DNA from 4 places in the Streptomyces sp. NBC_00727 genome. Region 1 is predicted to be linked to each of the others. Evidence: riboswitches for the same ligand, from Rfam matches in the RefSeq annotation. Region 1 holds a riboswitch; each other region holds the start of a gene.
What was found. A riboswitch is a leader RNA that binds a small molecule or an ion and turns the genes downstream of it on or off. The one in region 1 is predicted to bind cyclic di-AMP.
Positions count from the first base shown of each region.

Region 2: it holds a riboswitch for cyclic di-AMP, as region 1 does, so the genes downstream of both, OG242_RS25045 (M23 family metallopeptidase) here and OG242_RS19970 (NlpC/P60 family protein) in region 1, are expected to answer to the same signal.
Region 3: it holds a riboswitch for cyclic di-AMP, as region 1 does, so the genes downstream of both, OG242_RS11955 (transglycosylase family protein) here and OG242_RS19970 (NlpC/P60 family protein) in region 1, are expected to answer to the same signal.
Region 4: it holds a riboswitch for cyclic di-AMP, as region 1 does, so the genes downstream of both, OG242_RS03005 (C40 family peptidase) here and OG242_RS19970 (NlpC/P60 family protein) in region 1, are expected to answer to the same signal.

Region 1 is NZ_CP108981.1:4,388,754-4,395,904, reverse strand. It holds gene OG242_RS19980 (peptidoglycan DD-metalloendopeptidase family protein) at 1-691, shown strand, start outside; gene pcrA (DNA helicase PcrA) at 749-3,187, opposite strand; cyclic di-AMP (ydaO/yuaA leader) riboswitch at 3,348-3,498, shown strand; gene OG242_RS19970 (NlpC/P60 family protein) at 3,497-4,675, shown strand; gene OG242_RS19965 (hypothetical protein) at 4,722-5,075, opposite strand; gene OG242_RS19960 (NlpC/P60 family protein) at 5,386-6,432, shown strand; gene OG242_RS19955 (GNAT family N-acetyltransferase) at 6,481-7,151, shown strand, end outside.
Region 2 is NZ_CP108981.1:5,515,227-5,522,377, reverse strand. It holds gene OG242_RS25060 (GNAT family N-acetyltransferase) at 1-1,591, opposite strand, end outside; gene OG242_RS25055 (HPr family phosphocarrier protein) at 1,766-2,047, shown strand; gene OG242_RS25050 (GntR family transcriptional regulator) at 2,213-2,923, opposite strand; gene OG242_RS25045 (M23 family metallopeptidase) at 3,129-3,962, opposite strand; cyclic di-AMP (ydaO/yuaA leader) riboswitch at 3,976-4,140, opposite strand; gene OG242_RS25040 (M16 family metallopeptidase) at 4,374-5,756, opposite strand; gene OG242_RS25035 (M16 family metallopeptidase) at 5,783-7,144, opposite strand.
Region 3 is NZ_CP108981.1:2,682,742-2,689,892, reverse strand. It holds gene OG242_RS11970 (cytochrome P450) at 1-938, opposite strand, end outside; gene OG242_RS11965 (hypothetical protein) at 1,198-2,166, shown strand; gene OG242_RS11960 (transglycosylase family protein) at 2,355-3,467, shown strand; cyclic di-AMP (ydaO/yuaA leader) riboswitch at 3,767-3,935, shown strand; gene OG242_RS11955 (transglycosylase family protein) at 3,940-4,668, shown strand; gene eno (phosphopyruvate hydratase) at 4,966-6,246, shown strand; gene OG242_RS11945 (septum formation initiator family protein) at 6,373-6,843, shown strand; gene OG242_RS11940 (DUF501 domain-containing protein) at 6,914-7,151, shown strand, end outside.
Region 4 is NZ_CP108981.1:698,768-705,918, reverse strand. It holds gene bioB (biotin synthase BioB) at 1-365, opposite strand, end outside; gene OG242_RS03025 (8-amino-7-oxononanoate synthase) at 508-1,650, shown strand; gene OG242_RS03020 (DUF397 domain-containing protein) at 1,664-1,861, opposite strand; gene OG242_RS03015 (helix-turn-helix domain-containing protein) at 1,887-2,747, opposite strand; gene OG242_RS03010 (ATP-binding protein) at 2,952-3,383, shown strand; gene OG242_RS03005 (C40 family peptidase) at 3,401-3,874, opposite strand; cyclic di-AMP (ydaO/yuaA leader) riboswitch at 3,878-4,074, opposite strand; gene OG242_RS03000 (hypothetical protein) at 4,377-4,685, opposite strand; gene OG242_RS02995 (ATP-dependent Clp protease proteolytic subunit) at 4,693-4,836, opposite strand; partial or broken gene OG242_RS02990 (prevent-host-death protein) at 4,836-4,970, shown strand; gene OG242_RS02985 (ABC transporter permease) at 5,045-6,037, opposite strand; gene OG242_RS02980 (TetR/AcrR family transcriptional regulator) at 6,146-6,775, shown strand; gene OG242_RS02975 (NAD-dependent epimerase/dehydratase family protein) at 6,792-7,151, opposite strand, start outside.

The DNA of each region.
Region 1 (7,151 bases):
TCCGTCCGCCTGCGTGATGAGCGTGGCGGGGATCGCCGCCGCCTCCGTGAGCGGCATGGGCGGGGACGAGACGCAGAAGGACGCGGCCACCACCATGGCCGCCGCCGACCCCGGCACGGTCAAGCCGGTCGCGGCCAACAACGCGCTGGACACCCAGCTCGCCAACCTCAGCGCCGACGCGGAGAACTTCGCGGACCGCGCGAGCCGTACCCAGGAACGCATCGACCTGAAGGCGCGGCAGGCGGCCGAGAAGAAGAAGCGCGACCAGGAGGCCGCCCGCAAGGAGGCCCTGCGCCCCAAGTTCGTGCTGCCGGTCAAGCAGCACGGGCTGAGCGCGTACTTCGGCCAGGCGGGCGTCAACTGGATGTCCGTGCACACGGGCATCGACTTCCCGGTCCAGTACGGCACCCCGGTGATGGCCGCGACCGACGGCACGGTCCGCACGCAGTACAACAGCGCCTACGGCAACATGGCGATCGTGACCATGGCCGACGGCACGGAGACCTGGTACTGCCACCTCAGCAGCACCCGTATCCGCTCGGGCCAGGTCAAGGCCGGCGACGTCATCGCGTACTCGGGAAACTCCGGGAACTCGACCGGTCCGCACATGCACTTCGAGGTGCGGCCCGGCGGCGGCGCGGCGATCAACCCGCTGCCGTGGCTGCGCAGCCACGGGGTCGACCCGACCTGAGCAGCGCGAACGACTACGGCGGCCGGGGCCTCGGGGGCTCCGGCCGCCGCTCGTTTCTCAGAGCTTCTGCACCGGCGCGTACCGAAGGAGCAGCTTCTTCGGGCGGTCGTCGCCGAAGTCGACCGTGGCCTTCGCCTGGTCGCCGACGCCCTCGACCGCCGTCACCGTGCCGAGGCCGAACTGGTCGTGCGTGACCCGGTCGCCCGCGACCAGTGTGATCGTCGGCTTGTCGGAGGTGCGCCGGGTCGCGAAGCCGGAGGGGCCGGAGCGGGCGCGGGAGGCGGAGAGCGACGAGGTGATCCCCGAGGTGGGGCCCGCCGGGGCGGCCATCGGGCCCTTGCGCTTCCAGTCCAGGTGCTGGTCCGGGATCTCCTCCAGGAACCGCGACGGCGGGTTGTACGAGGGCTGGCCCCAGGCGCTGCGCATGGCGGCCCGGGTCAGATAGAGGCGCTCGCGGGCGCGGGTGATGCCGACGTACGCGAGGCGGCGCTCCTCCTCCAGCTCCTTGACCTGACCGAGCGCCCGCATGTGCGGGAAGACGCCGTCCTCCATGCCGGTCAGGAAGACGACCGGGAATTCGAGGCCCTTCGCGGTGTGCAGGGTCATGAGCGTGATGACGCCGGAGCCGTCCGTGTCCTCGTCGGGGATCTGGTCGGAGTCCGCGACGAGCGCGACCTTCTCCAGGAACTCCGCGAGCGTGCCCGCGCCCTCCTCCTCGCCCCGGTCCTGCTCGAACTCGAGGGCGACGGCGGCGAGCTCCTGGAGGTTCTCGACGCGGGTCTCGTCCTGCGGGTCGGTGGACGCCTGGAGCTCGGCGAGATAGCCCGTACGCTCCAGAACCGCTTCCAGGACCACGGCGGGGCCCGCGCCGGACTCGACGATCGTGCGAAGCTCCTCCATCAGCGTGTTGAACCGCTTCACGGCGTTGGCGGAGCGGGCGGCCATGCCGTACGCCTCGTCGACGCGGCGCAGCGCCTGCGGGAAGGTGATCTTCTCGCGCAGGGAGAGCGCGTCGATCATCGCCTCGGCGCGGTCGCCGATGCCGCGTTTGGGGACGTTGAGGATGCGGCGGAGCGGGACGGTGTCCTCCGGGTTGGCGAGGACCCGCAGGTAGGCCAGGACGTCCCGGACCTCCTTGCGCTCGTAGAAGCGGACGCCGCCGACGACCTTGTACGGCAGGCCGACGCGGATGAAGATCTCCTCGAAGACACGGGACTGCGCGTTCGTCCGGTAGAAGACGGCGACGTCGCCGGCCTTGGCGTCGCCCGCGTCGGTGAGGCGGTCGATCTCCTCGGCGACGAACTGGGCCTCGTCGTGCTCGGTGTCCGCGACGTAGCCCGTGATGCGGGCGCCGGTGCCGGCGTTGGTCCAGAGGTTCTTGGGACGCCGGCTCTCGTTGCGCTCGATGACCGCGTTGGCGGCGGACAGGATCGTCTGGGTGGAGCGGTAGTTCTGCTCCAGCAGGATCGTCGTCGCGTCCGGGTAGTCCTCCTCGAACTGGAGGATGTTGCGGATGGTCGCGCCCCGGAAGGCGTAGATCGACTGGTCCGCGTCACCCACCACGCACAGCTCGGCGGGCGCGTCCTCGGGGCCGGCCGGGCCGACCAGCTCCCGTACGAGGGTGTACTGGGCGTGGTTGGTGTCCTGGTACTCGTCGACCAGGACGTGGCGGAAGCGGCGGCGGTAGTGCTCGGCGACGTCCGGGAAGGCCTGGAGCAGGTGGACCGTCGTCATGATGATGTCGTCGAAGTCCAGCGCGTTGGCCTCGCGCAGCCGGGCCTGGTACATCGCGTACGCCTGGGCCAGGGTCTTCTCGAAGCCGTCGGAAGCCTGGCCGGCGAAGGTCTCCTCGTCGATGAGCTCGTTCTTGAGGTTGGAGACCTTGGCGGTGAAGGACTTCGGCGGGTAGCGCTTGGGGTCCAGCTCCAGGTCGCGGCAGACCAGGGCCATGAGCCGCTTGGAGTCGGCCGCGTCGTAGATCGAGAACGAGGACGTGAAGCCGAGCTTCTTCGACTCGCGGCGCAGGATGCGGACGCAGGCGCTGTGGAAGGTCATGACCCACATGGCGTTGGCCCGGGGCCCGACCAGCTGCTCGACGCGCTCCTTCATCTCGCCGGCGGCCTTGTTGGTGAAGGTGATCGCCAGGATCTGGCCGGGGTGCACGCCCCGCTCGGCCAGCAGGTGGGCGATGCGGTGGGTGAGCACCCGGGTCTTGCCGGAGCCGGCGCCGGCGACGATGAGCAGGGGCGACCCGGCGTGCACGACGGCGGCGCGCTGCTCGGTGTTCAGCCCGTCGAGCAGCGCCTCGGGGTCGATGACCGGTCGGTGCGCACCATCGCGGTAGTACGCGTCGCGGGGCGGCGGGGGCCCGTCGAACACCCCCGCGAAAAGGTCCTCCGGCACCGCTTCGGGTGCGGAGTCCTCGGGGGGCGGCGGGGGCCCTTCCTCCTCGTGCTGGAGGCCGGCCAGGAAACTGTCGTCAAAGAGGCTGCTCATCGCTGTCCGAGTCTAAAGCTCTCCACTGACAGCGAGTCCCGCTCCGAAAAGGTCACGAAAATGTATCGGGCATATCGAACACCAACCTTCACAGCGGCCCCATGAGTTGGCTAGCGTGCTCGTTCGGACGGCCCGTACCCCCAAGGCGACCCACGCCGAACGTGCCTCCACGCCGAATCCGGGCCCGCCCGGAACCGGGGACCCACACGCATCACCGGGGTGAATCGGTCCGCCCCCACTGGACCGTAGGGCAGCCTTCCGTTCCGCCCGAACCCGACAGCTAACCCGGTAGGCGGTCCACGGAAGGAGATGCCGGCCTTGGCGTCGCATCGCAAACCGCGCACCCGGGTGCGCGCCACCGCCCCCGCCGTCGGGCTCACCTCGGCCGCGCTGGCCTCGGTGACCCTGCTGTCCTCGCAGAGCGCGATGGCCGCGCCCGCGCCCAAGCCAAGCATCGAGGAAGTCCAGAAGAGGGTCGACGACCTCTACCGGCAGGCGGGCACCGCGACCCAGAAGTACAACCAGGCCAAGGAGGCCACGGCCGAGCAGAAGACCGAGGTCGACACGCTGCTGGACGACGTGGCCAAGCGCACCGCGAAGCTGAACGACGCCCGCAGGACGCTGGGCAACTACGCCGCCGCCCAGTACCGCGACGGCACCCTCGCGCCGACCGCGACCTTCTTCCTGGCCGACGACCCGCAGTCGTTCTTCGACCAGACCCACCTCATGGACCGGATGGCCGAGCGCCAGCAGCAGGCGGTCACCGAGTTCCGTACGCAGCAGGCGAAGGCGTCGAAGCAGCGGACCGAGGCCGTGAAGAGCCTGGAGACGCTCACCGAGTCGCAGACCGCGCTGCGCACCAGCAAGCAGAACGTCCAGACGAAGCTGACCGAGGCCCGGACGCTGCTGTCGAAGCTGACCGCCGAGGAGAAGGCACGGCTGGCGGAGCTGGAGCGCAAGAAGGAGGCGGAGGCCAAGCGCAAGGCGGAGGAGCTGGCGAAGAAGCAGGCCGCCGCCAAGAAGGAGGCCGCGCGCAAGGCCAAGGACGCGGGCGGCAGCGGCACGGAGACGGGGGCGGGCTCCGGCTCGGACTCGGGCACGGGCTCGGGTTCGGGTTCGGGCTCCGGCAGCAGCGCCTCGACGAAGGCGGAGAAGGTCCTCGCGTTCGCCCGCGCCCAGATCGGCAAGCCGTACGTCTGGGGGGCGACCGGCCCCGCCTCGTACGACTGCTCGGGGCTGACGCAGGCGGCCTGGAAGGCGGCGGGCGTCGACATCCCGCGTACCACCTGGGACCAGGTGAACGTCGGGACGCGGATCGCCACGGACGACCTGCAACCCGGTGACCTGGTGTTCTTCTACGACGACATCAGCCACGTCGGGATCTACAAGGGCGACGGGATGATGATCCACGCGCCGAAGCCCGGGGCGAATGTGCGCGAGGAGTCGATCTACTACATGCCGATCTACGGGAGTGTGCGCCCGGCCTGACCGGGAAGAGGCCGGCCCGCGCGCGGGCCGGCCGCCGTGCCGCCGCTCAGGTCCAGAGCGTGGCGATGAAGATGTTCGCCATGGTCAGGGCGCCGACCGCCGCGAAGAGGCCCTTCTCGACCTTCTCCTCGTCCCGCTTGACGTAGACGAGCCCGAGGATGACGACCAGGATCAGCAGCTTGATCCCGATCTTTACGTTGTTCACGGGGTGGTCGTCGGCCTGGTCGAGTCCCACGAGGGCGACTCCGGTGACCAGCATGGTCAGCGCGCCGTGCAGCATGCCGGGGACGAACCGGGCGGTGCCGGCCTTCATCGCCTTCATCTGGCCGAGGAAGCCGCCGAGCAGGGCGGCGATGCCGATGATGTGCAGGGCGACGACGAAATCGATGAGTACGCGCATGGTTCCGCACCCTAGCCCCGGGGGTTCCGGCCCCTCGTGGGCAGGGTGGCCCCCTACGGGCCGCTTGAATGATGAATGCACTCTTTGCCGGTATGTGCGGCAATTTTTCCTGTCACTCACGCCTCACACGCGGTCGTTCAGTGACAATGCCACGCCAAGAGCGGGCAATAACCGCCATAACGACACCTTTCCGTGACCTCGGATTAGCGTCCCTTCCCGGTGGCCGGCCCAGGCGCCGTCCTCTCCGGACCACCGAAGGAGCCCGCCGGTAGACCCCGCCGGGCAGTCGCACGGAAGGACGCCCGCCCTCGTGGCAGCGCATCGCAAACCCAGGCAGCGCCTCACCACCGGCTCCGCGGCCCGCACCGCGGCGACCCTCGCCTTCGCCGGGGCCGCGACCGCCGCCGTGCTGCCGGGAGCCGCGCACGCCGACCCCGCGCCGACCGCCGCGCAGGTCAAGGCCCAGGTGGACCGGCTGTACCGGGAGGCGGAGGCCGCCGGCGAGAAGTACAACGGCGCGAAGACCGAGGCGGCTGCCGCCGCCAAGTCGGTCGACGCCCTGCGCGACGAGGCCGCCCGCAGGACCGAGCGCCTCAACGCCGCCCGCGACGTGCTCGGCTCGTACGCCGCCGCGCAGTACCGTTCCGGCGGGCTCGACCCGTCCGTGCAGCTGGCGCTCTCCTCCGACCCCGACCAGTACCTGCGCCGCGCCACCTACGCGGAGCAGGCCGGTGAGCGCCGGGCCACCGAGGTGCGCGCGGTGCGGCGCCAGGTCGCGGAGATCGCCCAGGTACGCGCCGAGGCGTCCGGGAAGCTCACCGAGCTGGCCGCCCGGCAGGCCGCCCTGAAGGAGCACCGGGCGACCGTCCGGACCAAGCTCACCGAGGCCCGCCGCCTGCTCGCCCGCCTCACCCCGGCCGAGCGCGCCGCCTACGACGCCTCCGAGGACGGGCGCGGGGCCGGTCACGCCGACCGCGGCGCCCCGCGCTCCACCGTCGCCGCGCCGAACCCGCGCGCCGCCCAGGCCGTCGCCTTCGCGTACGGCGCGCTGGGCAAGCCGTACGTCTGGGGCGCCACCGGGCCCGACTCCTTCGACTGCTCCGGCCTCACGCAGGCCGCCTGGCGCTCCGCGGGCGTCTCCCTCCCCCGGACCACGTACACCCAGATCAACGCGGGCCAGCGGGTGCCCCGGTCCCAACTGGCTCCGGGCGACCTGGTGTTCTTCTACTCGGGCGTCAGCCATGTCGGCCTGTACATCGGGAACGGGAAGATGATCCACGCCCCGCGCCCCGGAGCCCCGGTCCGCGTCGCACCGATCGACGAAATGCCTTTCGCGGGGGCGACCCGGGTGGCATAGGCTCCGGCCTCCGAGCCATGGACCCGACCGCGAAGGACACACCCGCACATGCCGATGGACACCGACGTCCAGACCCATGCCCGTACGCTCACGCTGCGCTCCCCGGACCACGTCCGCGTCGGGCCGTTCGTGATCCGCTACAACCCGAACTGGTCGCTGAAGTACGCCAACTACGCGATCCCGGACCGGGACGCGGAGCCGACCCCCGGCGAACTCGACGCGCTCGTCGCCGCCTTCCGGGAGCGGGACCGGATGCCCCGCCTGGAGTTCCTGCCCGGCTGGGCGCCCGCCGTCGAACCGGCGCTGCTCGCCGCCGGGTTCACCGTGGAGAACCGCGCCCCGATCATGGCCTGCGCCCCCGGCGACCTGGCGGCCCCGGAACCGGTCGCGGACCTGGCCGTCGTGGAGCCTTCCACGGACGCGGAGTTCGCGGCCGCCGCGCTCGTCCAGCACCTCGGCTACGGCGGGGAGGGCGAGCCCGAGGACGGCACGGTCGAGTGGCTGCGGAACGCGGCGGCCGGCGGCGGGGTCGCCGCGCTCGCGACCGTCGGCGGAGCACCGGCGGGCGCGGGCGGCTGCTCGGTACCGGTCGACGGACTCAGCGAGCTCGCCGGTCTCGCGGTCGGCGCGGACTTCCGCCGCCGGGGCATCGGCGCCGCGCTCTCCGTCCACCTGACGCGCACCGCGTTCGAGCGGGGCTGCCGGGTGGTCTGGCTGGA
Region 2 (7,151 bases), 1.1 Mb from region 1:
CGGCCAGGCAGACGTCGTACGTGAGGAGCCCGAGGGATTCGGAGTTGCCGAGGATCGCGACGCGTCCGCCCGCGGGAAGCGGCTGGTCGGCGAGGAGCAGTCCGGCGTCGACCATCTCCGTGACCGTGTCGACGCGGATGACGCCCGCCTGCCGCATCAGCGCGGAGACGGTCGAGTCGGGGATGCGGCTGATGGGTACGGCGTGGCCGGGCGGGGTGGAGCCGCTGTGCCGGGCGCCCTTGACCACGACCACGGGCTTCACGGCGGCGGTGCGGCGGGCGAGCCGGGTGAACTTGCGGGGGTTGCCCAGCGACTCCAGGTAGAGCAGGGCGACGTCGGTGTCCGGGTCGTCGTGCCAGTACTGGAGGAAGTCGTTGCCGGAGATGTCGGCGCGGTTGCCGGCCGAGATGAAGGTGGAGAGGCCCGCGCCGCGCCGGTAGAGGCCGGAGAGCAGGGCGATGCCGATGGCGCCGGACTGGGTGAACAGACCGATGCGGCCGGAGGCGGGCCGTTCCGGGGCGAGCGAGGCGTTGAGCCGGACCTCCTCGGAGTTGTTGATGATGCCGAAGGCGTTGGGCCCGATGATCCGCATGCCGTACGAGCGGGCTTGGCGGACCAGTTCGCGCTGGCGCTCGCGGCCCTCGGCGCCCCACTCGGCGTAACCGGCGGAGAGGACGACCAGCCCCTGGACGCCGTGTTCGCCGCAGTCCGCGACGGCCTCCGGGACCCGGTCGGCGGGGACAGCCACGACCGCGAGGTCGACCGGCTCGCCGATCTCGCCCAGGGAGCGGTGCGCGGGGGCCCCGTCGATGGTGTCCTGGCCGGCTTCGAGGGCGCTGTTCACCGCGTGGACACGGCCGGTGAAGCCCGCGCCGAGGAGGTTGCGCAGGACGGTGCGGCCGACGCCGCCGGGGTTGCGGCCGGCTCCGATGACGGCGACGGAGCCGGGGGCGAGCAGCCGCTGCACGGACTTGGCCTCGGCGCGCTGTTCACGGGCGCGCTGGACGGCGAGGGACTCGGCGGTGGGTTCGAGGTCCAGGGTGAGGTGGACGGAGCCGTCCTCGAAGCTGCGCCGCTGGGTGTAGCCCGCGTCCCGGAACACCTTGATCATCTTGGTGTTGGCGGGCAGCACCTCGGCGGCGAAGCGCCGGATGCCGCGCTCGCGGGCGACGGCCGCGATGTGTTCGAGCAGGGTGGAGGCCACGCCCCGGCCCTGGTGGGCGTCCTGGACGAGGAAGGCGACCTCGGCCTCGTCCGCGGGGGCCGAGGCGGGGCGGCCGGTCGCGTCGATCCGGTCGTAGCGGACGGTGGCGATGAACTCGCCGCCCACCGTGACGGCCAGGCCCACCCTGTCGACGTAGTCGTGATGGGTGAAGCGGCGGACGTCCTTGGCGGAGAGCCGGGGGTAGGGCGCGAAGAAGCGGTAGTACTTCGACTCGTCGGAAACCTGCTCGTAGAAGCTGACGAGGCGCTCGGCATCGTCCGTGGTGATCGGCCTGATCCGCGCGGTGCCGCCGTCGCGGAGCACCACGTCCGCCTCCCAGTGATCGGGGTAGGCGTGATGCGGACTCTGCTCCGGAGAGGGCTGCATGGGCCAAGCCTACGGCCGTCGCACCGGTCGCGGGGGCGCCGGGGCGGGGGCAGTCTGGGGTGTCCGGACGACCGTGGGCACGGGCCTAGGGAGGGCCCGCGGGTCGGCCCCGGAGCATCGCGCACCACATGAGACACTGGTCTAGACAACCATTGATTCGTGAAGGGCAGAACCATGGCTGAGCGCCGCGTAAACGTCGGTTGGGCCGAGGGCCTGCACGCCCGCCCCGCTTCCATCTTCGTCCGTGCCGCTACGGCCTCCGGCGTTCCCGTCACCATCGCCAAGGCGGACGGCAACCCGGTGAACGCGGCCTCCATGCTCGCGGTGCTCGGCCTCGGCGCCCAGGGTGGCGAGGAGATCGTGCTCGCGTCCGAGGCGGACAACGCCGAGGCCGCGCTGGACCGTCTGGCCAAGCTGGTCGCCGAGGGTCTGGAAGAGCTCCCGGAGACCGTCTGAGCCCGAGCGGTCACAACCGCCGGAATTCTCGCGGCAAAGCCGCGGCCCCCTGCATGGGGCGCCGCGGCTTTTGCGTATGTGCGCCGACGCGACGACCGGACCGAATAACCCGCGACGCTTTTACGGTTTTTACGCGGGCCCTTATTTATTTGTACGCGACCTTTGTTAATTCCGGCCGCTCGCGGTGTTTACGGCACGTTGCGAAGTCCTCACGCGGCCGGCCCGGGGCACGGTGGCGGAGGTGGGCCGGGCGGCGCGGCGCAGCCGGTGCGCGGCGCCCTGGCGTTCGGCGAGCTGCATGGCCAGGGCCCTCGCCCGCTCTGCGTCGCCGCGCGCCACGGCGTCCACGAGCGCCCCGTGCTCCGCCCACGCCTCGACCGGGCGGGCCGGCTGGTCGACCGCGTACATCCAGGCGATCTTGTGGCGCAGCTGGGTGAGCAGGGCGATGAGGCCGGGGCTGCCCGAGGCCTGGGCCAGCGTCTCGTGGAACCAGCCGGCGAGGGAGCGCAGGTCCTCGCCCTCGCCCCGGCGGGCCCGCTCCTGGCCGAGCCGGACCAGGCCGCGCAACACCTTGAGGTGGGCCTCCGTCCGGCGCTGGGCCGCGCGGGCGGCGCTCAGCGGTTCCAGCAGCTTGCGGACCTCCAGGAGATCGGCGGCCTCCTGCTCCGACGGCTCGGCGACGCAGGCCCCGGCGTGTCTCCGGGTGACGACGAAGCCCTCGGACTCCAGGGTGCGCAGCGCTTCCCGTACCGGGACGCGGGAGACCCCGTAACGCCGTGCGAGCACCTCCTCGGTGAGCCGGCTGCCGCGTTCGAAAACACCGGAAACGATGTCGTCACGGATTGCCGTGCATACCGAATGCGCCGGAACACGCATGTCCGAACCTCCGTCTCAATCCCCGCGAACAGCGGCCGATCGACACCTCTGCCATGACTCTATTGCAATGCGCTCGCATTTCCGATGCCGGGCGAGAATTCATGAATATCTTTTGGTTACGGCCGAGCGGGGCGGGCTGGGCGGTACGGGTACGGCGAAGGCCCCGGCGGGATGCCGGGGCCTTCGCCGGGGAGCCTGCGAACGGTCAGACGGTGACGCCGTGGGCGCGCAGGTAGGCGACCGGGTCCATGTCGGAGCCGTAGGAGGGCGTGGTCCGGGCCTCGAAGTGGAGGTGCGGGCCGGTGGAGTTCCCGGTGGAGCCGGAGAGTCCGATCTGGCGGCCGGCCGCGACCTCTTGGCCGACGGAGACGCCGATCGACGAGAGGTGGCCGTACTGGGTGTACGTGCCGTCCGTCATCCGGAGCACGATGTTGTTGCCGTACGCCCCGCCCCAGCCCGCCTCGACGACCGTACCGGCGCCGACGGCGACGACGGAGCTGCCGGAGGCGGCGTGGAAGTCGATGCCGGAGTGGCTGCCGGACGACCAGAGCGAGCCGCTGGACTTGTAGCCGGTGGTCACGTACGAGCCGGCGACGGGGAGCCCGTAGGTGCCGCCCAGAGCGGTGCGGGTGATGGAGCGGCCGGCGCGTCCGGAGGCCTCGCGTGCGGCCTGGGCCTTCGCCTTGGCCGCCGCCTTGACCTTCGCCGCCTTGGCGGCGGCCTGCTTCTTCGCGGTCTCGGCCTTCTTCACGGCCTTCGCCTTGGCGGCCGCCTTCTTCTCGGCGGCGTCGGCGAGGTGCTGCTGCGCGGCGGCCTGGGCCTCGATCCGGTCGGCGAGGGTCTTCTCGATGGTGAGGATCTGGGAGAGCCCGGTCTCGGTGGCGGCGGGGGCCGTTCCCGCGTCGGCGGCGAGGGCCGGTGAGGCCAGCGATCCGACGACGCCGGTGGTGGCGAGGGTCGCGATGCCGACGGCCTTGGCGCCGGTACGCGTCAGACGGCTCGGGGCACGGTGCTTCCCGGTGGCACGGGTGAACGCCATGGGGTGGCTGGTCCTTTCCTTCCTTCTCGCCTACCGGGTTAGCTGACGGGTTCGGAGCAGGAAGGTCTCCTACGGACGCCTCGCCCCGGGGGGCGCCGGCATCCGATTCACCCCAGGGACTGCGTGGGTCCCCGGCTCCCCGGGCTCGCGCCGGACGGGGACTCGGCGATGGCTGCCCGGTACGTCACGGATGCGGCGTACGAGTGGCGGACAGCGGACCCGACGCTAAGCGGCCGGACTTCCCGTCACCAAACGGGCACGGGGTTTTGTAGCGCATCCCACAGGGCGAATCATCATATAGCGCTCAAATCAGCCACATAGAGGGCAAACGGGTCCAGTCATGCGGGGAGGCTCCGGCGCAACCACGCGCCGGAGCCTCCCCGTTGCCCGTCCGAGGGGCGAAGTGACCGGTCAGCCGGTGACGACCGACACCTCACCGATCCCGAGGGCCCGGACCGGCTCCTCGATGCGGGAGGCGTCGCCGACCAGGACCGTGACCAGCCGGTCCACCGGGAAGGCGTTGACCGCGGCCGCGGTCGCCTCCACCGTGCCGGTCTCGGCGAGGCGGGCGTACAGCGTCGCCTGATAGTCGTCCGGAAGGTGCTGCTCCACCTGGTCGGCGAGGGTGCCCGCGACGGAGGCGGCCGTCTCGAACTTCAGCGGCGCCACCCCCACGAGGTTCTGCACGGCCGTCTCGCGCTCGGCGTCCGTCAGGCCCTCGGCGGCCAGCGTCCGCAGGACCTTCCAGAGGTCGTCCAGGGCCGGGCCGGTGGACTCGGTGTCCACGGAGCCGCTGATGGCCAGCATCGCGGCGCCCGTCGCGCCCGAGGCGGAGTCCGCGGCGCTGGAGCGGAGCACCTGGGCGAAGGCCCGCACGCCGTAGGTGTAGCCCTTCTCCTCGCGCAGGACCCGGTCGAGCCGGGAGGTGAGCGTGCCGCCCAGGCAGTAGGTCCCGAGGACCTGGGCCGGCCACACGCTGTCGTGGCGGTCGGCGCCGATGCGGCCGATCAGCAGCTGGGTCTGCACCGCACCCGGGCGGTTCACGATGATCACGCGGCCGGTGTCGTCGGCCGTGATCGGCGGGGCGGGGCGGGGCTCGGCGGTGTTCCCGGACCAGTCACCGAGGGTCTCGGCGAGCAGGGCGTCCAGGTCGATGCCGGTGAGGTCGCCGACGACCACGGCGGTCGCGGCGGACGGGCGGATGTGCGCATCGTAGAAGGCGCGCACGGCCGCGGTGTCGATGCGCTCGATGGTCTTCTCGGTGCCCAGGCGCGGGCGCGACATGCGGGCCGTGGCCGGGAACAGCTCCTTGGAGAGCTGCTTTGCCGCGCGGCGGGCCGGGTTGGCCTGCTCGTGCGGGATCTCGTCCAGCCGGTTGCGCACCAGCCGCTCGATCTCGCTGTCCGCGAAGGCCGGTGCCCGCAGCGCCTCGGCGACCAGGCCGAGCGCCTTGGCCAGCCGGGAGGCCGGGACCTCCAGGGACACCCGGACGCCGGGGTGGTCGGCATGGGCGTCGAGGGTCGCGCCGCACCGCTCCAGCTCGGCGGCGAACTCCTCGGCACTCTGCTTGTCGGTGCCCTCGGACAGGGCGCGGGACATGATCGTGGCCACGCCGTCCAGGCCCTCGGGCTCGGCGTCCAGCGGGGCGTCGATGAAGATCTCCACAGCGATGACCTGCTGGCCGGGGCGGTGGCAGCGCAGCACGGTCAGCCCGTTGGGCAGAGAGCCGCGCTCGGGCGCGGGGAAGGCCCAGGGGCGCGCCACGCCGGGAGCGGGCTGGGGGTGGTACTGCATCGAAACTTCAGTCGCGGCAGCGTCGGTCACTGGTCCGCCCCTTCGTGCGCGTCGGTGTCGGTGGCGGCCTCGGCCTCTTCGGCGGGCTCGACCGGTTCGTAGACCAGGACCGCCCGGTTGTCGGGCCGCAGCTGGGCCCGCGCGGCCGCCTTGACCTCCTCGGCGGTGATGTCGAGGACCCGGTTCACGGCGGTCAGCGCGAGCTGGGGATCGCCGAACAGCACCGCGTACCTGCACAGTTCGTCGGCGCGGCCCGAGACCGTGCCGAGCCGGTCGAGCCACTCACGCTCCAACTGGGCCTGGGCGCGCTCCATCTCCTCGGGCGTAGGGCCTTCCTCGGCGAACCGGGCCAGCTCCTCGTCGACCGCGGTCTCGATCTCGGCCACCTCGACGCCGCCCGACGTCTTGACGTCCAGCCAGCCCAGGGAGGGCGCGCCGGCGAGCCGGAGCAGTCCGAACCCGGCAGCCACCGCCGTACGGTCGCGCCGGACCAGGCGGTTGTGCAGGCGGGAGGACTCGCCGCCGCCCAGCACGGTCAGGGCGAGGTCCGCCGCGTCGCACTCGCGGGTGCCGTCGTGGGGCAGCCGGTAAGCGGCCATCAGGGCGCGTGCCGGCACCTCCTCGCGGACCTCCTCGCGCAGCTGGCCGCCCATGATCGGGGGCAGCGCGCCGTCGCGCGGCGGCTGCTTGCCGTCGTGGGAGGGGATGGAGCCGAAGTACTTCTCGATCCAGGCGAGGGTCTGCTCGGGGTCGATGTCGCCGACGACCGACAAGACGGCGTTGTTCGGCGCGTAGTACGTACGGAAGAAGGCGCGGGCGTCCTCGAGGGTCGCCGCGTCCAGGTCGGCCATGGAACCGATCGGGGTGTGGTGGTACGGGTGGTCTTCGGGGTAGGAGAGAGCGGTCAGCCGCTCGAACGCGGTGCCGTACGGGACGTTGTCGTAGCGCTGGCGGCGCTCGTTCTTGACGACGTCGCGCTGGTTCTCCATGGACTCCTCGTCGAGCGCGGCGAGCAGCGAGCCCATCCGGTCGGCCTCGAGCCACAGGGCCAGCTCCAGCTGGTGCGTGGGCATCGTCTCGAAGTAGTTGGTCCGCTCGAAACTGGTGGTGCCGTTGAGCGAGCCGCCGGCGCCCTGCACCAGCTCGAAGTGCCCGTTCCCCTTGACCTGTCCGGAGCCCTGGAACATCAGGTGCTCGAAGAGGTGGGCCAGGCCCGTGCGGCCCTTGACCTCGTGGCGCGAGCCGACGTCGTACCAGAGGCAGACCGCCGCGACCGGGGTCAGATGGTCCTCGGAGAGCACCACGCGCAGGCCATTGGCCAGACGGTGCTCGGTCGCTGTCAGGCCGCCGGAGCCGGCCTGGGCGGTGGCCGTGTGACCCATGGGCATGTACGTC
Region 3 (7,151 bases), 1.7 Mb from region 1:
CGGATCTGTGTTCCTCCGATGCCGAGCGGCTCCGTGGCGTAGCGCCAGGTGGCCAGCTCGACCGGGCCGTCGAAGCGCAGCAGTTCCTCGATGGCGGTGTCCAGAAGGCGGTCGTCTCCTCGCTCGACCGCGCTCTGGAACACGGCGCGCTGTGAGGGGTTTCGGAAGAACGCGTGCGCGCTGTTGCCGATCAGGTTGATGGTCGTCTCGAAGCCCGCGAAGAGGATCACGAAGCACATCGCGGCGGCCTCGTTCTCGGTGAGGTGCTCGCCGTGGTCGCTCGCCCGGATCAGTGCTGAGATCAGGTCGTCGCCGGGGTTCTCCCGCTTGCGGTGGATCAGCTCCGCGAGGTAGGCGCGGATCTTCTTCACGGACCGGGCGACCCCGCCGCGCGGGCCGCCGCCGTGCCGGATCATCATGCCGGCCCAGTCCCTGAAGTCGTCCTGATCCTCCTCAGGTACGCCGAGGAGATCGCAAATGGCGTAAATGGGGAGCGGAAAGGCGAAGTCATGGATCAGATCCGCCTCCCCCTTCGCCGCGAAGTCGTCGATGAGCCGGTCCGCCAACTCCTGTACGCGGGGCCCGAAAACGGCGATGGTCCGGGGCGTGAACGCCTTGGACACCAGCCGACGCAGCCTTGTGTGGTCGGGCGGGTCGATGTTCAGCAGATGCGTCATGAGGTTGGCGCTGCGCTCGCCCGGGATGCCGGTCTTGCTCTTGCCCTGGGCGTCCTTCGCGTGGTGAGCCGGATTCTTCGAGAGGCGGCTGTCCGCGAGGGCCTGCCGCGCGTCCGCGTAACGGGTGACGAGCCATGCCTCCACACCGCTCGGCAAGGTCGTCCGGTGCACCGGACTGTGCTCCCTCAGCCAGGCGTAGGCGGGGTACGGGTCGGTGGCGAACTCCCAGGTGAAGAGTTCGGGCGGCGGGGTGCGGTTCACATGACGACGGTATCCGGCCCCGTGACTCCGGTCCTGCCGCAGTCAGCTGCGGGACGAGGCCGGCGATCGCCCCACACGAACGAGTGATGATCCGCCTATTTTCCCAGAAAGTGCTCGTATGCGCAGCGTATTCTCTTCGGAAAATGGCACCGGCCTCACAGTGCTTGGTAGAGCGCCATGAGGCCGAAACCTTCCCGGCGGTGCGTCAACACCCCGGGGACGGAACAGTCTCGGATGCCTATGCCTGCCCGCTTCAGCTGTGATCGTCGTGGCGAAGTACGCACGAGTCTCCACCGGCGAGCAACTCGACGGCTTCGGCCTTGAGGACCAGAATCAGATCTCCGAGGAGCGCGCCGGGCTGCTCATGGAGACGCTCGGAAGAATCGGGTTCCAGAACGACCGGATCTATCCCCTGAGCGGCCGGATCGACAGTCTCTGCGGGGCGGTCTGCACCGGCATGGGACGGGGGAGCGGGAAAGCGCGCGGCTACCGCTGCAACCTCATTCACCGGCAAGTGCCCGCATACCTGGAGGCCGGCATCGATCCCCTTGTTCTCAAGGCCGGGCTCAAGGTGATGGAACAGGAGCTGGAGGAGTACAGAAGGCAGAAGGACGTCGCCGAACAATGGTTGCGGACACAAGCGGATCACCAGCGGCAGGCGACGAAACTTGCCGCCGTCGCGAGCAGTGCTCGCGAGTGCCTCGACAGCATGACACCGGACGAACGCAAGGAGCTGTGCGACTTCCTCGACGTCCGTGTCACACCCCGGGCGATGGGGAGGGCGGCCAGGTCGGGCATCAGGTGCGAGGTCAGGGAGTGGCATCACGAGACGGGGACTCTGGTGCCTCCCGACCCGACGGGTGAGGAGTGGGAGGCGGTTCTGGCGATGTTGCGCGGGTTCCTCCCGGAGAAGTCGAAGAAGCACTTCGTCTCGAAGTACGACATCCGCGTGCAGTTCTCCGGCATGCTCCACAGGTTGCGGAGCGGCTTGTCATGGGTCGAGATGCCGCTCACCTGGAGTCGGATCAACCCCATGAGGGAGCGCCGGCTCTTCTGGTGGAAGCGGGGGGCCCGGCCGGAGATCATGGCCGTTCTGGGGGCGGATTGCCGGGGTGTGGAGGCATACAGGCACTCGGTGCTGCCGAAGCTCACCGTCACCGTTCAACTGCGTGAGGGTCTGCCGGTACAAGGGCGTGGAGAAGCTCTTGATGCCCGGTCGGCGCTGTGATGCGGCAGGTGCGGCGCTTCTCCGTGGCTGTGGAGCGAGGCATGTGCGGGCCAATGAAAGTGACACTCTGTCAACTCTGTGACTTTCACGTGATCTGCGCTGCATCGACTTGTGACTCACGTTCGACTCCCGCTAGGTTCACCGTTCGACTCACCAGTCGCTTGTCAGTCACACGGAAGGCAACTCCCATGGGCTCCGCGAACGGCAGACACCGTCGCCCTCGTCAGGCACCCGCCATCGTCGTCGCCGCCGGCGTCACCGGCTCGGCCATCGCCATCCCGCTGCTCGGCGCGGCGGGCGCGCACGCGGCGGACGCGTCGACCTGGGACCGGGTGGCCGAGTGCGAGAGCGGCGGGACCTGGAGCGCCGACCTGGGCAACGGCTACTACGGCGGCCTCCAGTTCTCGCCCGAGCTGTGGAAGGCGTACGGCGGTGAGGCCTACGCCGAGCGCGCCGACCTCGCCAGCCGCTCGCAGCAGATCGCGGTGGCCGAGCGGGTCCTGGCCGCCAAGGGCCCGAAGGCGTGGCCCAGCTGTGCGGTGATCTCCGGGCTCGGCAAGAGCGCGGGCGCGGCGGACGTCGACCCGGGCGACGAGGACTCCGACGAGCCCGCCCGCAGCGCGGACTCGGGTCTGGACGCCGGGCTCGGCACCGACCCGGCGGACGACGCCTCGTCGGGTGCGACGGCCACCCCCTCGGACGAGGCGGCGGACGAGGCGGCCGGCGGTACGGCCACGGACGAGGACGCCGGCAAGAGCACCGGCAAGCACGCGGGCAGGAGCGCCGAGAAGGGCGGGGAGAAGGACGCGGACAAGGGCGCCGACGCCTCTCCCTCCGCCGACCCGTCCTCCACCCCGTCCACGGACCCCTCCGGCTCGGCCGACCCGTCCGCCGACCCTTCCACCGGCGCGTCGGACGGCGCGCGGGAGACGGGCGGCAAGCACCGGGGCGCCCCGGCCGCCGACGACACCACCGGGGCGGGCAGCGGCCGCGACACGGGCCGGCACGCCTCGCGGGGTGACGGCGAGGCACGCGACGGCGCGGCGCAGCCGGGTGGTGACACGTACACCGTCCGGCCGGGCGACAACCTGTCGGCCATCGCCGACGCGCAGGACCTGCCCGGCGGCTGGCCCGAGCTGTACGAGGCGAACAAGGCCGAGGTGGGCTCCGACCCGGACCTCATCCTGCCGGGCCAGAACCTCGACCTCGGCCTGTCCGACACGGCGGCCGACACCGCGGCCGACGCCCCGGCTGAGACCCCGGCCGACACTACGGGCGAGACCCCGGCTGACGCCCAGTGAGAAGCGCCGGCGAGCAGCTGAGAGCCTCCTGAGTTTTGGGTGGTTTAAGAGGCCCATGTCCCACTTTTGACCGAGTGAGACATGGGTCTCTTTGCGTGAACTGACGGCTCTTGTCCGGGAGGTCCCGCCGCATCCCTTCCGACCTGCGCAAATGAGGGTTCATCGGATGCTCTTACGGGATGATTATCCGGTATGTCCATCTTTGAATATGAGGGTTGGGTGTGATTACGGTCAGAACCGCTCGCACCGCGGGCCCCGTCGACCGTCACGCCGAATCCTGCCGTCGGTCGAAGGGAACAGACGCGAAAGCGCCGTAGGCAGGAGCGGGGGACCCAGGTAGGCGCTGGGCCGGATCGTCGGGAGACGCATCAGGACCGGCTAGGGGTGAAGTCGCGCCAGCAGCGCGGCCGGGCAACTCACTTGGCCCGAACCCGACAGCTCACCTCGCAGGCGTCGGTGAGGAGAAGACTCGATGCTGTTCAACCGCAAGGGCAACAAGCACCGCCGTCCGTCCAAGGCCGTCCGTGTCGCCACGCTCGCCGGTGTCGCCGGTGCCGCCGTCGCCGTCCCGCTGATGGGCGCCACCAACGCCTCCGCCGCCTCCGTCGCCACGTGGGACGCCGTCGCCCAGTGCGAGTCCGGCGGCAACTGGTCGATCAACACCGGCAACGGCTACTACGGCGGCCTGCAGTTCTCCCAGTCCAGCTGGGCCGCCGCCGGCGGTACGCAGTACGCGGCCCGCGCCGACCTGGCCACCAAGGCCCAGCAGATCGCCACCGCCGAGAAGCTCCTCGACATGCAGGGCCCGGGCGCCTGGGCCTGCGCCGGTGCCGGCAACCTGACCAACGACGGTGTCGACCCGGGCGTCGACACCGGCTCCGGCTCCGCGAAGCAGGAGGCCGCCCCCAAGCAGGAGGCCGCCCCGAAGAAGGACGAGCGCACCGAGGCCCCCGCCACCAACCGCTCGGACCGCTCGGACGCCCCGAAGAAGGCCGCGAAGAAGACGGTCACCACCCCCACCGGCCAGAAGGTCGCCAAGGGTGACGGCGAGTACAAGGTCGTGACCGGCGACTCGCTGAGCAAGATCGCCGCCGCGCACCACGTCAAGGGCGGCTGGGAGCAGCTGTTCAAGCTGAACAAGGACATCGTCCAGGACGCCGACCTGATCTACCCGGGTCAGCAGCTCCACCTGACGAAGTAGTCGCGGTTCCTCCTCACCGACTGCTCAGGCCGCCCCGGCCCGGCGCGCACCTCCCCCCGTGCGTGCCGGGCCGGGGCACGCCGCATCAGGGGTGCCGATACCCCTTGATCGTTCAACTGTTGTAGTTACTGGTCAGTAAATATTTGGCATTTCGCCCCGGTGTGCCCGTCCTCGGGTCCTTTTTCGTCCCAGGGGACGGGCGGTCGGCCGACGCAGACGGCCGGGCCGGTTAGGCTCTTGTCGCAAGGCCAAAGCGACCCTGCACAATCAGCGTCATATCCCAGAAGGAGATGCCTCGTGCCGTCCATCGACGTCGTCGTAGCCCGGGAAATCCTCGACTCCCGGGGCAACCCCACGGTCGAGGTCGAGGTCGGCCTCGACGACGGCAGCACCGGTCGTGCTGCTGTTCCGTCCGGCGCCTCCACCGGCGCGTTCGAGGCCATTGAGCTTCGCGACGGCGACCCCAACCGCTACCAGGGCAAGGGCGTCGAGAAGGCCGTCCTCGCCGTGATCGAGCAGATCGGCCCGGAGCTCGTCGGTTACGACGCCACCGAGCAGCGCCTCATCGACCAGGCGATGTTCGACCTGGACGCCACGGAGAACAAGGGCTCGCTCGGCGCCAACGCCATCCTCGGCGTCTCCCTCGCCGTCGCCCACGCCGCCTCCGAGGCCAGCGACCTCCCGCTCTTCCGCTACCTCGGCGGCCCGAACGCGCACCTGCTGCCCGTTCCGATGATGAACATCCTCAACGGCGGCTCGCACGCCGACTCCAACGTGGACATCCAGGAGTTCATGATCGCGCCGATCGGCGCCGAGTCGTTCTCCGAGGCCCTGCGCTGGGGCGCCGAGGTCTACCACACGCTGAAGAAGGTCCTGAAGACCAAGGGCCTGTCCACCGGCCTCGGCGACGAGGGCGGCTTCGCGCCGAACCTGGAGTCCAACCGCGCCGCCCTCGACCTCATCATCGAGGCCATCAAGGAGGCCGGCTACGCCCCGGGCAAGGACATCGCGCTCGCGCTCGACGTCGCCGCGTCCGAGTTCTACAAGGACGGCTCCTACGAGTTCGAGGGCAAGTCCCGCTCGGCCGCCGAGATGACCGAGTACTACGAGGAGCTCGTCTCCGCGTACCCGCTGGTCTCCATCGAGGACCCGCTGTACGAGGACGACTGGGCCGGCTGGAAGGTCATCACCGACAAGCTCGGCGCCAAGGTGCAGATCGTCGGCGACGACCTCTTCGTCACCAACCCGGAGCGCCTGGCCCGCGGCATCGAGGAGGGCTCCGCCAACGCCCTGCTCGTCAAGGTCAACCAGATCGGTTCGCTGACCGAGACCCTGGACGCCGTGGAGCTGGCCCAGCGCAACGGCTTCAAGTGCATGATGTCCCACCGTTCCGGTGAGACCGAGGACGTCACGATCGCCGACCTCGCGGTCGCCGTGAACTGCGGTCAGATCAAGACCGGTGCCCCGGCCCGCTCGGACCGCGTCGCCAAGTACAACCAGCTGCTGCGCATCGAGGAGATCCTCGACGACGCCGCGGTGTACGCGGGCCGCTCGGCGTTCCCGCGCTTCAAGGGCTGACGGCTCGTCGGGGCCGACGGCCCGTCGGGGCTGACGCCCCCTCGGGTACCCCCCGCCTCCCTCCGTCCCCGCGCTCGGTCCCGTACCGTGTGCGGGGACGGACGTGCGTGATGGGGAGGCGGGAACATGGCCGTGAAGGACCGGGACCGGTTCTCCACCGCGACCCGGCTGCGGCTGCTCGGTGAGCAGACCGCCGCCCGTGTCTACCGGTCCCAGAACCGCCGGCAGGCCCGCCGCTCCCGGCTCACCGGCCGGGCCGCCTTCCTGGCCCTGGTCGTCTGCTCGCTGGTCGTCGCCCTCGCGTACCCGATGCGTCAGTACGTGTCGCAGCGCGACGAGATCGCCGACCAGCGGCGGCTGGCGCGGGAGGCCGAGGCGCGCACCGAGGAGCTGCGGGACGAGAAGGCCCGGCTCCAGGACGACGCGTACATCAAGAGGCTGGCCCGCGAGCACCTGCACTACCTTCTTCCGGGGGAGACCGGCTTCACCGTGGTCGACCCCGACGCGGCCGAGGAGCGCAACGGGAAGCCGTCCGGCACGGACCGGCCGTGGCACTCCAACCTGTGGGACGGCGTCGACAGCGCCGACCGCGGCTGACGCCCGTCCCCACCTCCGTACCTCTGCAGAACCCGCGGTTCGAGCAGTCCGATCAGATCCCTAGGCAGGCATGGAAACGCCCCCTCCCCAGACCGAGTCCACCGTCCCCACCGAGGCGGACATCGCCGCGTTCCGGCAGCAGCTGGGCCGCCCGCCGCGCGGGCTGCGCGCCATCGCGCACCGCTGTCCGTGCGGCAACCCGGACGTGGTCGAGACGCAGCCCCGGCTGGAGGACGGCACGCCGTTCCCGACGACGTACTACCTGACGTGCCCGCGTGCCGCGTCCGCGATCGGCACGCTGGAGGCGA
Region 4 (7,151 bases), 3.7 Mb from region 1:
ACGTCCCGGTCCGTCGGGCCCCGGCCGCTGGCCACCAGGCAGACGCGCTTGGCGCCGCCGGCCACCCCGGCGGCCGCCGCCTTCGACGCCTCCTCGGGCTTCAGCCAGGTGTACTTGAGGATCTCGGCCTTGGAGCCGAGCCGCTGCGAACAGTACGAGCAGTCCTCGGGGCAGAGCCCGGACTTCAGGTTCACCAGATAGTTGAGCTTCACCCGCCGCCCGAACCACTGACGGCGCACCTTGCCGGCCGCGGCCACCACGTCGAGCAGTTGGTCGTCCGGGGTCGCCAGTACGGCGAGCGCTTCTTCGCGGGTCGGCAGCTCGCGCCGCAGCCCCTTGTCCACCAGCGTGTTCAGGAGGTCCATGGCGACGATCCTGACGCACCGCACCGCCCGGAGCCAAGGAGGAACCGGACAACAGAGCTCACGGGGGGTGTGTGCATTGCCACACCGTGCCTTCGAGTGACCGCGGTTAGGGTCTGTGGGCTGCCTACAAGAGGGATCGCCCATGCCCGCCACCCCGTTCGACTGGATCGACGAAGAGGCACGCCGGCGCGCGGACGCGGGGCTCGTCCGCAGGCTGCGGCCCCGGGACGCCGACGCGGAGCCGCTGGACCTCGCGAGCAACGACTACCTCGGCCTGACCCGGCACCCCGAGGTGACCTCAGCCGCCGCCGACGCGGCGCGCCGCTGGGGCGGCGGGGCGACCGGCTCCCGTCTCGTCACGGGCTCGACCGCGCTTCACGCGGAACTCGAACGCGAACTCGCCGCGTTCTGCGGCTTCGAGGCCGCGCTCGTCCTCTCCTCCGGTTACGCCGCCAACCTCGCGGCCCTCACCGCTCTCACCGGGCGCGGCGCCCTCATCGCGTCGGACGCGGGCAACCACGCCTCCATCGTCGACGGCTGCCGGCTCTCCCGGGCCGAGACCGGCGTCGTCCCGCACGCCGACCCGGATGCCTTCCGCAAGACCCTGCGCGGGCACGACGGGCGGAAGCTGGCCGTCACCGACTCGGTGTTCTCCGTGGACGGCGACGCCGCGCCGCTGGGCGCACTGGCCGCCGTCTGCCGGGCGGAGAACGCGGCGCTCCTCGTGGACGACGCGCACGGGCTCGGCGTGCTGGGCGACGGCGGGCGCGGCGCGCTCGCCGCGGCGGGCCTCGCGGGCGACGAGGACGTGGTCGCCACGCTCACCCTCTCCAAGTCGCTGGGCAGCCAGGGCGGCGCGGTCCTCGGACCGGCCCGGGTCATCGAGCACCTGGTCAACACCGCCCGTACGTTCATCTTCGACACCGGACTCGCTCCGGCGGCCGCCGGCGCGGCCCTGGGCGCACTACGGCTGCTGCGCCGCGAACCGGAACGCGCGCTCAGGGCGCGTACGGTCGCCACCGCGCTGTACGAGGGGCTGACGGCGGCCGGGCTGACCGCGGTGCGGCCCGACGCGGCGGTCGTCTCGGTGCGGGCGCCCTCGCCCGAGGCCGCCGTCCGCTGGGCCGCCGACTGCCGTACGGCCGGGGTGGCGGTCGGCTGCTTCCGGCCGCCGTCCGTGCCCGACGGCATCTCCCGGCTGCGGCTCACCGCCCGCGGTGACCTGACGGACGAGCAGGTCGCGCGGGCGGTGGCGACGGTGCGGCAGACCGCGCCCCGGAACTGAGGCGCGGTCCGCGTCAGCGTTTCAGGCCGGAGACGAAGGACGTCCAGGCCGGGGCTGAGAACTCCAGGGGTGTCCTGGCCACATCCTTGGAGTCGCGCACGGCCAGCAGCCGTCCGCTCCCCAGCGGCGCGGTCTCCACGCAGTTGTTCATCCCTGTGCTGCGGCTGCTGCGCCGCCACCGTAAGGCGTACTGAGCGAGGCGATCGGGCATGACGCTTCCTCCGGGCGGTGGGGGGTCACCGATCGTCGCGGTCGATCGCGGCGATCAGGTCCAGCGTGTGCTCCGGCGACAGCGCGTGTGTCTGAAGGGTTCGGAAGGCCGAGCTGTACGCCGCAAGGTCTTCTTTCCGTTCCAGATAGAGGCTACTCGTCAAGTGGTCAAGAACGACCACGTCAAGGTCGGAAGCGGTCGGAAAGGAGAAGATAACGAAAGGGCTGGTGAGGCTCACATACCCGCCGACCGAGAACGGGAGTAACTGGAGTTGCACGTGGGGCAGTTGTGCCACCCGTGCGAGATGGCGCAGCTGCTCGCGCATCACCCTTCGGCCACCGACCTCCCGACGCACCACCGCCTCGTCGAGCACGGCGCTCAGCCGCAGCGGCGGATCGCTCCGCAGCACCCCCTGCCGGGTCAGCCGCACCTCGACCAGCGAGTCCAGCTGACCGGACGGCAGCCCGTCGAGGGAGGCCCGGGTCACCGCACGGGCGTAGTCGGCCGTCTGCAACAGGCCCGGCACCACGGAGGTCTCCAGCGTGCGGGCGGTGCGCGCCTGTGACTCCAGGCTGATGAAGTCGCGGTACTGCGGCGGGATGAGACCCCGGTACGCGTGCCACCAGCCGGCCCCGCCGCCGCCCGCCGAACCGGCGAGCGCGCCCAGGACCTCGCGCAGCTTCGGATCGTCCATCCCGTACGCGTCCAGCAGCCGGTTCACGTCATCCGGCCGCACCCCGCTGACACCTGTCTCGATCCTGCTCACCTTCGACTGGTGCCAGCCGAGCAGTCCCGCGGCCTCCCGGCTCGTGAGCCCCGACGCCTGGCGCAGGCTCCGCAGCTCCTCGCCGAGCTTGCGGCGCCGCACCGCTGGGCCGTGCTGCATCTGATGGCTCCCTCCACTGGCTGCCGAGGGGACAGTGTGGCGCCCGAGCGGGGCCGGGCGGGGAGAGTTCACCGGTTTGAGCGACAGATATATGCATATCTTGGTGGATCGCCGCCGCGGGGGGCAGCATCGGTGGCAATCTGGCGCGAAGCACAACCGGACCGCTCGGCGGGCCGGTACCGGGTGGGAAAGGGACGGCTCGCCATGGCAGACCATCAGGAAGCACGTGTCACTCTGCCGAGCGAGCCGGTCTCGGTCTCCGCGGCCCGGAAGTACGTCGCCCGGGTGCTGGCGGAGTGGGGCCTGCCCGACGACACGGAGACCGCCGACACCGTGCGCCTCATCATCTCGGAGCTGGCCACCAACGCCGTCCTGCACACCTTCGGGCAGTCGCCCACCTTCACGGTCGACCTGCGTCTCGAACGGGAGGAGCAGCTGCGCCTCGGCGTGACGGACAGTCATCCCCGCAGGCCCCAGCGGCTGCCCGCCGCCGTCCAGCAGGACAACGGGCGTGGCATGGTCATCATCCGCTCACTGGCCAAGGAGTACGGCGGCCGGCTGACCGTCACACCCACCGCCGACGGCGGCAAGACCGTCTGGGTGGCACTTCCGTGGCAGGTCCCCCTCCAGCCCTGAGGCCGGCCGGGCCCGCGTCAGCTCACCCGGCCGTACAGGACGCTCCTGGTCCAGATCTTCTCCAGGCGGACCACGGCGCCGGTCTTCGGCGAGTGCCAGATCTTCCCGCTGCCGGCGTAGATGCCGACGTGGTAGACACTGCTCCCGGAATGGAAGAAGACCAGGTCACCTCGTTGCCGCTTGGACGCCGAGATGTGCCTGGTCCTGTTGTACTGCTGCTGGGCCGTCCGGGGGAGTTTCTTGCCGGCCCTCTTGAACGAGTAGAGCGTCAGCCCGGAACAGTCGAAGCTGCTGGGCCCGGTGGCGCCCCATCGATAGGGCGCCCCCTTCTTCGACGCCGCGATCTTCAGCGCCTTCATCGCATGGCCGGCGGCATGCGCCTCGGTCGCGGCACCGGGGACGAACAGCGTGCCGCCGACGGCGGCGAGAGTCATGGCCGAGGCCGTCGTGGCCCGGGCGAGCAGAGACGGGACATGAACCTGCGCACTCATGCGCAACCCTTCGTCAGCCGCCTGTGAAGGATGACCTGTCGGGTTCGGGCTGGCGAAGTTGCCCGGCCGCGCACGGCGGCTTCACCCCGAGGGACAGCCGGACATCCGGCGGTCCCGTAGTGCTCGGGTCCTCCACTCCTGCCGATCCACTCCTGTCGACCAGGCATCCGGACGGCGGCAGGACTCGGCGTCCGCCCGGACCGCCCCGCCGCGGCGGCGGGGGCTTGTCGTCCCAGGGATCTTGACTCACCTCGTGCCGGATTTCCGAGGTGAAACGGCCATAAGTGAAGACCGTCACGGATGGTCCGTTCAGGTGGACACGGGCCGTCCGACCGCCCCGGCCCGCCCCCGGAGTCCTGCCGGTACCAGCGGTGTCGCGAGGGAATCCGCCCCACGCGCATCAGGAAAAGGCAAATCGGACCGTCGCTCGTGAGAGGGAACGCCTACGCCGAACGAGCGAGGAAATCCGGTGCGTCCGTCGGGCGTGTCATGACCGGGCGCGTCAACTCGGGGGATCCGGCGGGAGGGTGACCCGCCCCGCCCGCCGCTCCCCGTCCAGCGCCCGGAGCGCCCGGGTCAACGTGGTGCTGTGGATGCGGGTTTCACCGCGCCGGTGCATCACCGCCAGGGCGTCCCGCAGGGCCGCCGCGTGCGAGGCGAGCGCCTGGGCCGCCCGCAGCGCCGTGTGCGTGTCGTCGCCGCGGGCCGGGTTGATCCGGCCCACCTGGTCGACGACGTGCAGATAGAGGTCGATGAACTCGCTCTCGGCCCGGGTCAGCGCGGGCAGCGGTGGGAACTCCGGCGGCTGCACCACGGGTTCACCGCACGGAGCGCGGCGGCACCGGGACGCGGCTCCGCACGACGTGGTCGACGATCCCGTGGGCCAGGGCTCCCTCCGCGTCCAGGACGAGGTCGCGCTCGGTGTCCTCGGCGATCTGCTCGGCGGAACGGCCCGGGTGCAAAGGAGGAGGCGGCGGAGCAGGAGCACGTGATCAGCTCGGTCTCCTCGATCGGCTCCACCGCGTCCGCTGCCGGCGAACGGCAGCGTTTCGGCATCGCCGCCGAGCACCGCGGGCACCACGGCCGGGATGACTGAACCTCCGTACTCGGCGAAGCGCCCCCGTCCGTCGGGACGGGGGCGCTTCGCGTTGCTGTGCGGGCGTGCGCGGATCAGCCGGCGAGTGCGGGCTCCCGAGCGGCCGTGGTCGGTGCGCTGTCCGGCGCGGCGGTCCCGCGGCGGCCGCCGATGAGGACGGCGGCCAGTCCGAGCACCGCCCACACGCCGAGCGTCAGGGCCGCGCCGCCCGCCGCGGCGCCGTCGAAGAAGGAGACCGACCGCAGCAGCGACCCGCTCGCCCCCGGCGGCAGCAGCTGGCCGATCGTGCCGATGGGCCGGGGGAGCAGCTCGGGCGCGCTGGTCACCCCGGAGAACGAGTTGCCCAGGAGCACCATGAGCAGGGCGCCGAGGCCGATGCCGGGAGTCCCGATCAGGGCGGCGAGCCCCGCGACCGGCGCGCCGATGGCGAGCACGGTCAGGGCGATGGCCCCGGCCTCGCTCCACCAGTCGCCGGTGAGGGCGCCGAGCCAGCTGTCCGTGACCGCGGTGGCCAGGAGCCCCACCGCGACGGCCACGCCCAGCAGCGCGGCCCCGGCCCGTGCGCCCCGCAGCCGGAGCAGGGTCACGGCCGCACCCGCGGCGACCCCGGCGATGGCCAGCGGCAAGATGCTCGAACTGAGCACCGCGCCCCTGGGGTCGGCGGCGGGGGCGGCCACCACGTCCGTGACCGGTACGGCCGTGCCGACCGGGGCCCCGGCGCTCACGGCCTCGTGCAGCAGCTGGGCGACCACGGGGCCGGCCGCGCTCGCCGTCAGCAGTGCGGGGCCCTTCTCGGAGACGACGACCGCGCCATACACGGTACGGTCCTCGATCGCGTCCCGGGCCGCGGCCCCGGAGTCGTAGCGGTGGATCTCGAAGGCGCCGTCGCGCTCCTCGAACCGCTGCTGGAGGCGGTCCGCGGCCGGTGCGGACCCGGCGATCCCGATGGGCAGGTCGCGCGGGGCCGTTCGGGCGGCGGGCCACGCGAAGGCCCACAGGGCGAGGGTCACCACCACCGGCACCAGCAGGACGACCCCCACCATGCGGCGGTTCGGGGTGAGGGACATGGGTCATGCCTCGATTCAAAGAGAATGATCGTTCGTTTTATGACTCTGCCACTGTCGCGCCGCTGCCGCTTCCTTGTCAAGAATGAATGTTCGTTTTAACTTGGGTGCATGGCCCGTGTATCCCAGGAGCACCTCGACGCCCGCCGCCGGCAGATTCTCGACGGCGCCGCGCGCTGCTTCGCCCGCGACGGCTTCCACGGCACCTCGATGCAGGACGTGCTGGGGGAGGTCGGCCTGTCGGCGGGTGCGGTCTACCGCTACTTCGGCGGCAAGGAGGACCTGATCGCGGCCATCGCCACCGAGGCCGTCGAAGGAGTGCGCCGGGCCTTCGAGGGGGCGGCGCGCGACACCCCCGTCCCCGCCCCGGACGTCCTCATCGGCCGGGTGTCGCGGACGCTGTTCGAGAACAGTATGGAATCGGGGCGGGGCCTTGAGCCCCGAGCGTACGCGGGGCTGATCATCCAGGTGTGGTCGGAGACCCTGCGCAGCGAGCGGCTGGCGGCCACCCTCGCCGAGGCGTTCGGCGGGCTGCGCGGGGCGTGGACCGAGCTGGTCGGGCTGTACCGGGAGGCCGGGGTGCTCCGGGCGGACGTGCCCGACGAGCACGTCGCCCGGGCCCTGATCGCGACCGCCCAGGGCTTCATCGCCCAGCTCGCCATGTTCGGCGACACCGGCCCGGAGGTCCTGGAGAACGGCCTGCGGGGGCTGATGTCGATGGACACGGTGCAGGCGGGCTGACCGCGCCCGCCCGGGCTCACCCCTTCCGGTCGTGCTCCGCCAGCCAGGCGTCCTCCGCCGCGTAGTCGAACAGGCTCGTGCCGTACGACCGCAGCATGGCCGGGTACGCGTCCTGCCAGTCCCGCCCCGCCAGCTGCCCGGCGATCCACTCGACGGTCTCCGGCAGCGACTCGGCGTACCCCGTCACCGGCCGGTAGCCGAGTTCCCGCTCGGCCGCCGACATGTCGAACACGATGGGGTGCGGCGCGCTCCACGGCGTCGCGCCGACGCCCTCGGGGGACGGGTCGCCCGGCATCAGCACCGTCTCCGCGCTCCGGCCGAGGACCGCGTCCACCGCCTCGCCGATCTCCGCGACCGTCGGCGCCTGCGGATCGGC